Regions from separate parts of the Pantoea sp. Ep11b genome, predicted to be linked through region 4. Evidence: predicted binding sites of a transcription regulator. Region 4 holds the regulator's gene; each other region holds the start of a gene.
The links. Region 4 encodes CRP, which controls carbon source genes, mostly activating them, when cyclic AMP is high. Its sites were predicted from a motif close to ATGTGANNNNNNTCACAT; they were not measured.

Region 1 (3,253 bases), 710 kb from region 4:
CTCTACAAAGGCCAGCGCGAACAGCTTACCGCGCGGGAATATGCCCTGCTCTACGCACTGCTGGAACGGCCGGGCGCGATCCTGTCGCGAGAGCAGCTGGAAAACCGCATCTACGGCTGGGGCGATGAGGTCAGCAGCAACGCCGTGGATGTGCTGATTCACGGCATGCGGCGCAAGCTCGACAATGATGTGATCCGCAACGTGCGCGGGCTGGGCTGGCGGGTACCGGCAATATGAAACCCTTCGCGTTTATGCGCTCTCTGCGCAATAAATTACTCTCTACGCTGCTGATGATTCATCTGCTGATGATCGGCGGCGTGACCTGGTATTTCTTCAGCTGCTACGGCGATATGGTCGGCACCATGAAGGACGATCAGCTGGCGAAAATCGCCGATGCCTGGTCCACCAATAAACAGATGCCCGCCCTGATGCCGATGCTTATCGCGCCGGATAAGGCGAAAAGCGCCTTTGTCGTCCAGTTGTGGGACGATCGGGGCCAGCTGCGGGCCAGCTCATGGCCGGAACTGGCGGCGCCGCTGCAGAATCAGCGCGGCTATCGCGATGTCTATGTGGGCCATTGCGACGACTGCGAATGGCGCATCTACACCCGGCCGGGGATGCCAGGCAGTGAGATCAGGACCATTCAGGTTATGCACAACCTCAGCTACATGAAGGCCTCGATGGTTAAGCGCGCGCTGTCGGCGATCGTGCCGATGATCCTGATGATGCCGCTTTCGCTGCTGGTGATCTGGCTGGTAGTCAGGAAGATCACGCGGGATCTGCAGGTCGCGTCGCGGCAGATCGCGGCACAGGAGACCCATCATCCGCATATCGTCTCACCGGAAGGCTTACCGGATGAGATCCTGCCGCTGGTGGCAGCCTATAACTCGCTGCTGAGCAAGCTGCGCGACGCCTGGTCGTCCCAGCGTCAGTTTCTGGAGGATGCCGCCCATGAGCTGCGCACGCCGGTGACCGCCGTGACGCTGCAGCTGGAGAACCTGCGCCAGCATATTCAGCCCGGCGAGGCGAGCCGGCAGTTCAGTCAGCTGGAAGCGGGCGTTACGCGCACCCGTCATCTGGTTACGCAGTTGCTTAACGTCTCCCGCCAGGATGACCAGAGTGTCATCGCCAGCGTTGAACATATCGAACTGGACGAACTGCTGAAGGAGAGCATCGAGCAGCTGATGGTGGTGGCGGATAAACGTGGCATCGATATTGGCTTTAACGGCTCCACACAGTATCGCCTGCAGGCCAGCCGCTCCGAGCTGCGCAGCCTGTTCGACAACCTGATTGGCAACGCCATGCTGCATACCCCGGAAGGCAGCCTGGTGGATGTTCTGCTGCATCGGGTCGCGGGCAGAACGGTGGTCGATATCGTCGATAACGGCATGGGGATGCCGGACGCTTTCATCGACCGCGCATTCGATCGTTTTACCCGTTCGCCTGACGTTAAAGCGCAGGGCAGCGGTCTGGGATTATCGATCGTGCGCAACGTCGCGCAGAAGTACCAGATGCAGGTCGCCCTTTCCAACTGCCTGTCGCCACAGGGTACCGTTTGTGGTTTGCAGGTTCGCGTCACCCTTCCCTGATCCCGCCCGTTTGATCACGAACCAGACAACGTAAACGGTTGCCTGGTTCCGTTCGATCCTGGTCATTATTGTGAAGCAAATCACAATTTAGCTGAATTGTAATGCAACACTTTTTGACAAACGTGAGCAAAATCTATTTTCTATCGAACTGTTACAGGCACGCTACGCGGGCTGAAAACGGCTGTTTTTGCTGAACCTCTTATTCCCCTCCAGGGGACCGATATCTCTCTGACTGCCTCTGCTGGGCGGCGGTCAAAAGCATGTGGCTGATGATAATGAAATTTAAAACGTTGATAGCGGGTGCCGCGCTGGCATGTTCACTGACCGGTGCTGCGCAGGCCGCTGAAAGCGATCCGCAGTATGTTTCAGACTGGTGGCATCAGAGCGTTAACGTGGTAGGCAGTTACCACACCCGCTTCGGACCGCAGTTCAATAACGACGTTTATCTGGAATATGAAGCGTTTGCGAAGAAAGAGTGGTTCGATTTTTACGGCTACCTCGACGTGCCTAACTTCTTTGGCGTGGGCAACAGCAACGCCAACGGCGTGTTCGACCACGGTTCACCGATGTTTATGGAAATCGAACCGCGCTTCTCTATCGATAAGCTGACCGGCACCAGCCTGGCCTTTGGCCCGTTCAAAGAGTGGTACTTCGCGAACAACTACATCTACGACATGGGCCGCAACAGCGATAATCGCCAGAATACCTGGTACATGGGCCTGGGCACCGATATTGATACGCACAGCGATGTCGGCCTGTCGCTGAACGTTTACGCGAAATACCAGTGGGAAAACTACGGTGCGGCGAACGAAAACAGCTGGGATGGCTATCGCTTCAAGGTGAAATACTTCGTGCCTATCACCACGCTGTGGGGCGGTAACCTGGGCTATGTCGGCTTCACCAACTTCGACTGGGGCTCTGATCTGAATGAGAAAGGGGGTGCATCACGTACCAGCAACTCCATCGCCTCCAGCCACATTCTGTCACTGGGTTACGATCACTGGCATATCTCTGCGGTGGCTCGTTATTTCCACAACGGCGGCCAGTGGGCTGATGGTCAGGAGCTGAACTTCGGCAAGGGCCCGTTTGAAGTGAAATCAACCGGCTGGGGTTACTACCTGGTGGCGGGTTACAACTTCTGATAAGCGCGGGCGGCGCAGTGTGCCGTCCGACATACCGACGCGCTGACCGGGAATTGAGCTTCCCGGTCAGCGCGTCTGTTTTCAGGCCTTGCAGATAAGCGCCACCCGTTTACGGCAATCAGTCCTGCGACTTCTCGACGTTGATACGCCAGGGAATGTTGAACTTGTCGATAAACATGGCGAAGCCGTCTGACCAGAAGGTCTCCTGCCACGGCGTCGTTACTTTGCCGCCTGCTGACAGTTTTTCAAACCAGGCTTTACCCTCTTCGACATCATCGGTGGAAAGGCTGACCGCATAACCGGCATGTTCAGACGCGGGCGGCTTCGCGGTGTCGCCATCGCTCAGCATCAGCTCACCATCACCAATGCGCAGCTGCGCATGCATGATCTTTTCTGGCGGCTGTGGCGCGGCAGACTGGTCACCGACCTGCTCACCCTGGTCCGGCATATCTCCGAACGTCATTTTGCCGAGCAGCTCACCCCCGGTTGCCTGCAGGTAAAAGTCGATAGCCTCTTCGCAAC
Region 2 (3,253 bases), 1.1 Mb from region 4:
TAATGCCCGGTGCGAAGCGTGCATCCTGCACCCGATCCAGCACCCGTAATTCGGCCTGAGGCGTGATGTTCATCGCCATAATGCGGCGCAGCGTGCTGGCACAGCCAATCACCACGGCAGGAATGCCATTCAGCTCACCTTCAGAGAGTGATTTGATAATGATTTCCGGACTGATGCCCGCCGGATCGCCCATGGTGATCGCAATAATTTTATTCACTCGACTTCTCCTCAATAAAACCAATGGCTGCTACCAGCGTATTTGCATCACCAAAGCCACCCGCTTTGGTCATCACCGGCAGAGTAAATTCACTGTTAAGCAGAACCCCGTGCGGCACACAGCCCGCCACCAGACCCTGAATGTTGAAGCCGCTGGCTCCCAGCGCCTGTGCGACAGCAATTGCCACGTCGCCGCCTGACAGATAGAGCGCATGCGGCAGCGCGGCGCGGCAGAGACTTAAGGTCATCTCACCCAGTAAGCGGCAGATCGCCTCGCCCAGTTGCTGACGCGTCAGGCTGTGCTGCTGGCAGAGCGCATCGATCGCGTGGCGCTGATCGCGATGCTGGCAGGTGCGGATCACCGTATGGCGACCGGCCCGCAGTGCGTCGGCCGCCTGCGCGATCCAGTGCGCCCGTTCCGGCCAGGCGGGCTGCTGAAACAGCTCGGCGATGTCCACCTCCACGATCTCAACGGTCCGCTGCTGCTGCAGGGCGGCGATCTGCTGCTGGGCGCTGTCGCTCATCGACCCCACCACCGCCAGCACCGGCCGGGCCGGGCGAAGCGAAAGTGCAGCGCCCAGCGCATCGCTTAATCCGGCGGCCCCGACCAGCAGCGGCTTCTCGCGCAGTTGCGCCGCCGCCGCGATCAGCCGCGCCAGATCGGCCTCATTTTCGGCATCCACCACCACCACGCCCTGCGCCGCGGCCAGTACGGCATCGAGCCGATCGCTGCGCAGCGTGGCGAGATCGATCTCCGCGCCCTCGATCTGCATCTGATCGAGGACGCGGGCGCTCTGGATCGGGGTTTTGGGATCGCTGGCAAATTCGGTCTGCGTCAGCAGACGCTGATCGACCCACACGCTGCCCTGCCGCGTAGTGCGGCCCAGGCGCGGCACGGCCGGAGCCACCAGCGCCAGGGTTTTGCCGCTGGCGCGCAGCGCCGCCGCCGTTTCTGCCCCGACGTTGCCGCGCAGCGTGGAGTCGATCTTTTTAAACAGCCAGCCCGTCTGAAACTGAGCCGCATGGTGCTGCACCACCTGCGTGACGCGCTCAGCCGCCTGCCCGGCACTGACGGCCCGGCTGTCGGTGCTGATCACCAGCACATCCGCCGCATCCGGCACCGACGTCCCCAGGCCAAACAGCACCTGCACGCGGGCACCCGCCTGGGCCAGTCCGCTGCCTGCATCGTTAGCACCGGTAAAGTCATCGGCAATAACCAGCACCGCTGTTTTCCACATTGATGCGTCCATCCTCACTCCTGTCAGGCCACTGTGGCTGCATTTGATTATAATCAATCATGATTGATTATATGTGAGCAAGTTCAAATTAATCGAAATCGATATGCCTTATAAATTTAGCCACACAGAGTGATTTAATTCGCAGTGCGCTGAGCAAAATTAATCATTTGCTCCGCCGCAACCGCAAAGAGGGGATGAAATGAACATTAACAGCACGGTGATCAGCGGTTATCAGGCGCTGAACGACATGCGCTATTTGCTGCAGGGGGTGTCGGCAGCGGTGGTGGTCACGGATCGAAACATTGAGGCGATTCCGGCGGTGCAAACATTAATGGGGCAACTGCGGGATCGGATTCCGCAGTTAAGCGTGGTCAACAGCGTCCCGCCCGAGCCGAGCCAGCACGATGTCGCCGCGATCATGGCCGCGCTTCCTCATCGGCAGGCCGATATGGTAATCGGCATCGGCGGAGGCAGCGTGCTGGATGTGGCGAAGCTGCTCTCTGTGCTCTGCCTCGAGGCCGCGCCGTCGCTCGACGCCCTGCTGGCAGGTGAAAAACCGCAGCGCCGCACCCGCTCAATACTGATCCCGACCACTGCCGGAACCGGTTCTGAAGCCACGCCCAATGCGATTCTGGCTATCCCGGAGAAGGAGACCAAAGTCGGCATTATCTCTCCGGTGATGCTGCCGGATGTGGTGGCGCTGGTACCGGAACTCACCACCAGCATGCCCGCCCACATCGCCTCTTCAACCGGGATTGATGCGCTCTGCCATCTGATTGAGTGCTTCACGGCCAACGTCGCCAATCCGGTCAGCGACAACTACGCACTGACCGGCATGAAGAAGCTGTTCGCCAGTCTCGAAACCACCCTGCGTGAACCAGACAATTTACAGGCGCGTCTGGAGATGCTCTGGGCCTCTTACTACGGCGGCGCCGCCATCGCCCATGCCGGTACGCATCTGGTGCACGCCCTCTCCTATCCGCTCGGCGGCAAATATCATCTGCCACACGGGGTCGCCAACGCCATTCTGCTGGCGCCCTGCATGCGTTTCGTCCGCCCGGCCGCGGTGAGTAAGTTTGCGCAGGCCTATGATCTGCTGCCCGATGCCGACAGCCGTTTAAGCGACGATGAGAAATCCCATGCGCTGGTGGACTACTTCACCGCGCTGGTTGAGCGGCTGCAGCTGCCCGCCAGTCTCGAAGCTCTGGGCATCAGCCCGGATCACCTGCCCTTCCTGGTGGAAGCAGCACTCGACGTTCAGCGTCTGATGAAAAATGTGCCGATGAGGGTCAACGCCGACGATGTGCGTGCCATCTATCTGACCCTGTTTCCTTCCTGCCAGGCGTAATGAGGTGTGTTATGAAAAAGAAAATAGAGGGCATTCTGACGGCCATCGTCACCACCTTTGACCGTGACGGCGCCTTTGACCCGGTGACGCAGCGCGAGCAGGTCAGACGGCAGATCAACGCCGGTAACGGGATCTTCTGCGGCGGCACCAACGGCGAATTCTTTGTCCTGAACGAGCAGGAGAAAATTGCCGTCACCACAACCTGCGTCGATGAGGCCAACGGCCGGGTGCCGGTGGTGGCGCACATCGGGGAGATTTCGACCCGCGAAACCGTCCGGCTCGGCCAGCAGATTGGCCGCCTGGGCGTGGATGCGGTGTCCGCGATCACGCCGTGGTTTGTTCCGCTGAAACAGCAGGAGCTGATTGACCACTATCAGCGCGTGGCGGATGCACTGACGGTGCCGCTGTTCCTCTACAACATCCCGGCGCGCACCGGCAACACCCTGCAGCC
Region 3 (3,253 bases), 1.7 Mb from region 4:
AGTCCGGCTTTGTAGCCGATGACGGCTCCAATCGTCGCCATCCAGAGCAGCGCCTGCCCGGTGAGGAAGATGTACTTAAAGGGTGTCAGCCGCGCGATAACGATATTCACGATGAAAATCACCAGCAGCGTCAGCGCCACCTCCGATCCCAGCTCACGGTTGGCCAGCCCGGCGATGGCGGCAACATCGGTGATGTAGCCGCGCATACCAAAGCCGTGAGTAAATATCGTATTCAGGAAGGTCAGCGTACCAACGATAATATTGATACCCGCCATCATAATTAAGAAGCCGAGCAGGGTTTTAAAGGTGCCTTCCATCACCTTGCCGGCCGATTTTTTTTGCAGCAGCAGCCCGATCAACGCAATAAAGGCGATCAGAATGGAGGCCTGCCCCAGCAGATCTTTTACCAGGAAGTCGATTACACTATTCATGAGCCGCGACCTTGAGATTATGTTCTTTTAAAAACGCCAGTATCTTCTGCTCAATTTCCGCTTTATCGGTGAGCCGGTTAAGAATAATGACCCGTTTAATCTGTTCCGGACTGGCGTCGGCATTTAATACATCGGCAAAGGCTTTCTGTGTCAGAATCATGTCTGATTTAAACGCATTTGCTTCTGAAATAGTGGTGTGATCGATATCCGCCTCGATTTCCAGCTTTTTTAATACGGCCTTCGCGCTCATTTCAATCGCGAAACTGGAACCTAATCCACAACCACAGACACATAATATTTTCAGCATGGTCTTTTTCCTCACAATATATTGAGTTGTTTAGCGAGTTTGTATTGGTGCCCGTCAATATCGACCAGGCGTTTCTGCATGCTTTTTAAATCAATCGGAATGGGTTTATTGCTGCCATTAATTATGACCGCTTTATTCCGCATTCCTGACTGAATACATCGCACCACTTCACTGGCCATAATGGTGCCCTGATAGATCTCTTCGCAGGTGGGGTCGCCATTACGCAGTCCGTAGCCCAGGATCGTTTTGCGGATGCGCACGCCAGTCAGTGGCTCCAGCTGTTTGATCAGGGTGTCAATTGCGCCCTGGAAACCGGGCGAATATTCCAGGGTGTAACCTTCCGAACAGAGGATAATGACGCTGTTCTGCTGCGCCAGCCGCTGTGTGATACGCTGCGCCAGCTGAGGCACGGGGATCTGACACTCCGGGATCAGCGCAATATCGGCGTTCGATTTAATGGCAGACTGCAGCGTTAACTCCCCGCAATAACCGCCGAGTAATTCCAGCATAAAGACCCGGCCCGGTAAGGCGCGTCCGGTATTACGGAGTTTCGCGACCTCTTTTAAAACCTGTTCGCAGGCGGTGGAGAAACCCAGGGTGTAATCACTGCCAAAAACATCGTTGTCGATGGTCATGCCGACGCCAAAACAATTTACGCCCCACTCCGACAGCGTATGCAGAAATTGCAGCGAGCCGTCGCCACCCGCCATCACTAATACATCGATCCGGGCGCTTTTTAACTGGCGCGCAATAGCGTCATATTCGCTGCGTACCAGTTTTTTCTGGGTGCGGCCTGACTGCATCACAGGAATTGAGGCGATGGAAAAATCGAGCAGATCGCGTTCGCTGATATCACGGTGGTTATTTGCCAGCAGCCCGGGAATGCCGCCGTCAAATATCACCATCTCTGCCTGCGCCAGATGCCCTAACCGGAAAACAAAATTATTTATACCGGTTACATCGCCGCCGCTGATCACCATTCCAATTCGCATTTTCCCGCTCCTCACTGGCCTCATCTGCTGAAGGTCATTCTTCCGGGAAGCGGGTCGGCTATTTGCAGGTGAGATCACAGTTACGTGCGGTATTTTCCGGGCAGGCGGGTTGACAGCGGCAATACCAGGCCGTTATTTGTGAGCGGAATCACATAACCCGATCGGACAGAGAGGTTTTCAAAATGATGTAAATCAGGGAGTTAACGCAAAGCGCCTGCGCAGTAATGCGGGCCGTGGCGAGCCGATAAACGGGAGAGGATGTGATGTTGCAAAATTGTGATTTTCGCCTCATTTTTCCCGGTTCGGCGGCCGGACAGGGTGTAAAAAAAGCGGAACGTAAGGTGACTGGGGGTTGCGGGGTCGTGTGAGGATGAGGATTTAAAACCGGGGCACCATGGTTAACCGCAGCGCCCCGACAGATTACTTCGCGTAGGCTTCGGTAGAGAGCGTCAGCGTCACGTCGTCGCTGACCGCAGGCACATATTTGTCCAGCTTGAAGTCTGAACGCTTGATGGTGCCGGTGGCGTCAAAACCAATCGCCTGCTTCTTCACCATCGGATGCTCGCCCTGCTTGTTCAGCGTAGCGTGCAGGGTAACCGGCTTCGTGATCCCTTTCAGGGTCAGGTTACCTTCAACGTCAAACTTGTTGTCACCCTTCGCCACCACTTTGGTGCTGTGGAAGGTCGCGGTCGGGTATTTCGCGGTGTCGAAATACTTAGCACCTTTAAACTCTTTGGTCAGCGCCGCAACGTGGCTGTCGATTTTGCTGACCGGCAGGGTCACATCAACGCGTGAGGCTTCCGGATGATCTTTGTCAAACACCAGCGTACCGGTTGCATCCGGGATATCCGCAGTAGGATTTGAGAAGCCAAAATGGTTCCAGGCCACCACTACCGACGTATGCTCGGGGTTCAGCTGATAGTGCATCGCCTCAGCCTGGGACAACGGGGCATAGAGCGCGGCAACGGCTGACAGGGGCAGTGCAATACGTTTAACGTTCTTCACAATAAATTCCTTATGCGGACAAAAGTTAACTGAGTGTGGTTCACTCTGGCACGAATAGACAGTGAAGAGATTTGTCGTTAATTTTCAAATAAATTCAGCAACTCTGCCCCGCCGCTACGCGACCGGGCCGCCGGTGAAGAGAACGCGCCAGCGACGGCGGTCCTGAATCAGCGTGCGATGCAGCTGCTGCAGATCCGCCTGGCTCAGCGCCTCAATCTGCGCCGCGTCCGGCTCCGCCAGACCGTTTTCATGCCGCAGCCGCGCCAGCGGCTGATCCGCCTGCTCGCTCAGCAGCCGCGTTTTGATCGCATCCAGATCTGCATCCGCCAGGGTTTCCGTCAGGGAACGCAGAAACGTGCGGCAGTAGCGCAGCAGCGACAGCGGGCTGTAATCGGGCGACTGCAGCGCAAACATCACGCCATCCTGATCGGCACAGCGAAGATAACGGCTGCTGACCACGTAACCCACAGGCTGCTCAACCCGATAACGCTGGAAAAAACGCGGCTCGTAAATCAGCG
Region 4 (3,253 bases):
CCGTGGCAGCCGCTGCCGCAGAACACCGATATTCTCTTCTATGAAGGGCTGCATGGCGGTGTGGTAACGGCGCAGCACAATGTGGCGGAGCAGGTTGATCTGCTGGTTGGCGTGGTCCCGATTGTAAACCTGGAGTGGATCCAGAAGCTGGTGCGCGACACCGGCGAGCGCGGCCACTCCCGTGAAGCGGTGATGGACTCGGTGGTCCGGTCGATGGAGGATTACATCAACTTCATCACGCCCCAGTTCTCCCGCACCCATATCAACTTTCAGCGTGTCCCGACCGTAGATACCTCCAACCCGTTCGCTGCCCGTGCCATCCCATCGCTGGATGAGAGTTTTGTGGTGATTCATTTCCAGGCGCTGGAGGATATCGACTTCCCCTATCTGCTGGCGATGCTGCAGGGCTCCTTTATCTCGCACATCAATACCCTGGTGGTGCCGGGCGGCAAAATGGGTCTGGCGATGGAGTTAATTATGGGCCCGCTGGTGAAGCGGCTGATGCAAGGCAAACGGATAGAGTAAGGGACGGCATGCGCAGGCTTCAGGAAGGTCGCTACAGGCAAAACCCGGACACAAAGGATCTGACAGCAGCCCATAAGCTCAACACGCAGGGAACCGGATCAGAAGAGGAAAGCGTCCCCCGCCAGGGACAGCGCGGGACGAGCGGTCAGGGACTGGCTCAGGCGACCTTCTGATCTGACCCGGTTCTCTGTGCAGGCACGGTCTTACAACAGCGTGCCGGCAACGTTAAAAATCCTGCGGCTATTACAGTTCAATCACTTCGTAGCTGTGGGTAATCGTTACGCCTTTACCCAGCATGATGGCGACCGAGCAATATTTTTCCGCCGAAAGATCGACGGCGCGTGAGACCGCTTTATCCTGGAGTGCTTTGCCACTGACGATAAAATGCAGGTTGATGTGCGTAAAGATTCGCGGCGCCTCTTCACGACGTTCTGAGGTCAGTTTTACTTCACAATCAGCCACATCGTTGCGGCCTTTTTGCAGAATTGATACCACGTCGATTGCGCTGCATCCGCCCGCCGCCATCAGCACCATCTCCATTGGGCTGGGCGCTTTATCCCCTGAATTGCCATCCATCAGGATCTGATGGCCCGATGAGGATTCTCCGAGGAATGTCAGCCCTTCTACCCATTTCACTCTTGCCTGCATGATTTTTGCTCCGGAATATGCTGTTTTGTCGTCAGAGTACGCTTTCCCCTGGTAAACAGCAATCCGGAGAAATCCGCCCGTAGCTGAAGCGAGACAACAGAAGACAGTCGGCTTAAGCTGTGCTACAAACAGTGCTGAAAATATTTTTCGTCACCCGATGACGAAGCCGGGAAGAATGATGCGCACTGCGCCTGATGCGGCCCGAATAATTTCCTGAAATGGAAAACGCTTGAAGCTTTCACCGCCTGACAGGGAAAACTGCCCCCTGTGTTTTGGGCACGATTACAACAGAGGATAATAGCGAATGGTTCTCGGCAAACCGCAAACAGACCCTACACTCGAATGGTTCCTGTCCCATTGCCATATTCACAAGTATCCATCCAAAAGTACGCTGATTCATCAAGGTGAAAAAGCCGAAACGCTTTACTACATCGTGAAAGGTTCCGTTGCGGTTCTGATTAAAGATGAAGAAGGCAAGGAGATGATTCTTTCCTACCTGAATCAGGGTGATTTTATTGGTGAGCTTGGCCTGTTTGAAGAAGGCCAGGAGCGCAGCGCCTGGGTACGTGCGAAAAGCGCATGTGAAGTGGCAGAGATTTCTTATAAGAAGTTCCGTCAGCTGATCCAGGTTAACCCTGATATCCTGATGCGACTCTCGTCGCAGATGGCGCGTCGCCTGCAGGTCACGTCTGAAAAAGTGGGTAATCTCGCTTTCCTTGACGTGACCGGGCGCATTGCACAGACCCTGCTTAACCTGGCGAAACAGCCAGATGCCATGACGCATCCCGACGGCATGCAAATTAAAATCACTCGTCAGGAAATTGGCCAGATTGTTGGTTGTTCACGCGAAACCGTGGGCCGTATTCTGAAGATGCTGGAAGATCAGAACCTGATCTCCGCACACGGCAAAACCATCGTCGTTTACGGCACCCGCTGATTCCTGTCACCCACGGCGTGATGGCAACATCACGCCGTTATTGTTTGTGCTGAGCCGATGTGGCGTCGAATAATCTACCACCCTGAAGTGAACTACGCCCTGCGGCAAACGCTGGTGCTCTGCCTGCCGGTGGCGCTGGGCTGGCTGGCGGGCGACCTGCAAAAAGGCCTGCTCTTCTCGCTGGTGCCCGCCTGCTGCAATATCGCTGGTCTGGATACCCCGCATAAACGCTTCTTCAAACGCCTGATCGTGGGCGGCAGCCTGTTTGCCCTCGGCAGCTTCCTGATCCAGTGGCTCACCCTGCAGGCGGTGCCGCTGCCGCTGATCCTGTTCGCCATGTCGCTGTTGCTCGGAGTAACCGGAGAGATCAGTCCACTGCATGGCCGTCTGCTGCCCGGCACCCTTATCGCCGCCATCTTTACCCTGAGCCTGGTGGGTCGCATGCCGATCTATGTTCCGCCCCTGCTCTATATCGGCGGCACGCTCTGGTATGGGCTGTTTAACTGGTTCTGGTTCTGGCTGTGGAAAGAGCAGCCGATGCGCGAGAGCCTGAGTCTGATCTACCGCGAACTGGCTAACTACTGCGACGCCAAATATACCCTGCTGACACAGCTGACCGATCCGGAGAAGGCCCTGCCGCCGCTGCTGGCTCGCCAGCAGAAAGTGGTCGACCTGATCAACACCTGTTATCAGCAGATGCATATGCTGTCGGCCAGCCGCGACCACAGTCATAAGCGGCTGACGCGCGCCTTTCAGGTGGCGCTGGATCTGCAGGAGCATATCTCAGTCAGCCTGCATCGGCCGGAAGAGGTGCAGAAGCTGGTGGAGCAGAGCCACGCCGAAGCGGTGATCCGCTGGAATGCCAAAACTATCTCGGCCCGGCTGCGGGTGCTGGCGGATAATATTCTTTATCACCAGTTACCCGAACGCTTTGCGATGGACAAGCAGCTCGGCGCGCTGGAGAAAATCACCTGGCAGCATCCCGACAACCCGGTCGGGCACTTCTGCCTCTATCACTTCAACCGGATTGCCCGGGTCCTGCGCACGCAGAAACCGCTCTATCAGCGCGACCTGATGGCCGACCGCCAGCGCCGCCTGCCGCTGCTGCCTGCCCTGCGCAACTATCTCTCCCTGCGCTCCTCG

Region 1: AB1748_RS03535 (nucleoside-specific channel-forming protein Tsx) is a predicted target of CRP. The motif match lies at 1,658-1,675, and genes of this name have one in related genera.
Region 2: AB1748_RS05110 (iron-containing alcohol dehydrogenase) is a predicted target of CRP. The motif match lies at 1,526-1,543, and genes of this name have one in related genera.
Region 3: AB1748_RS10800 (6-phosphofructokinase) is a predicted target of CRP. The motif match lies at 2,005-2,022, and genes of this name have one in related genera.

Annotation. Positions count from the first base shown of each region.
Region 1 is NZ_CP160631.1:766,759-770,011, reverse strand. It holds gene AB1748_RS03545 (response regulator) at 1-237, shown strand, start outside; gene AB1748_RS03540 (HAMP domain-containing sensor histidine kinase) at 234-1,589, shown strand; gene AB1748_RS03535 (nucleoside-specific channel-forming protein Tsx) at 1,865-2,731, shown strand; gene yjdN (VOC family metalloprotein YjdN) at 2,850-3,253, opposite strand, start outside.
Region 2 is NZ_CP160631.1:1,115,007-1,118,259, reverse strand. It holds gene AB1748_RS05120 (D-threonate 4-phosphate dehydrogenase) at 1-217, opposite strand, end outside; gene AB1748_RS05115 (four-carbon acid sugar kinase family protein) at 210-1,466, opposite strand; gene AB1748_RS05110 (iron-containing alcohol dehydrogenase) at 1,654-2,802, shown strand; gene AB1748_RS05105 (dihydrodipicolinate synthase family protein) at 2,814-3,253, shown strand, end outside.
Region 3 is NZ_CP160631.1:2,275,474-2,278,726, reverse strand. It holds gene AB1748_RS10810 (PTS sugar transporter subunit IIC) at 1-431, opposite strand, end outside; gene AB1748_RS10805 (PTS sugar transporter subunit IIB) at 424-738, opposite strand; gene AB1748_RS10800 (6-phosphofructokinase) at 750-1,730, opposite strand; gene AB1748_RS10795 (YceI family protein) at 2,151-2,735, opposite strand; gene pqqF (pyrroloquinoline quinone biosynthesis protein PqqF) at 2,850-3,253, opposite strand, start outside.
Region 4 is NZ_CP160631.1:52,430-55,682, forward strand. It holds gene AB1748_RS00365 (phosphoribulokinase) at 1-525, shown strand, start outside; gene AB1748_RS00370 (OsmC family protein) at 769-1,173, opposite strand; gene crp (cAMP-activated global transcriptional regulator CRP) at 1,478-2,110, shown strand; gene AB1748_RS00380 (YccS/YhfK family putative transporter) at 2,168-3,253, shown strand, end outside.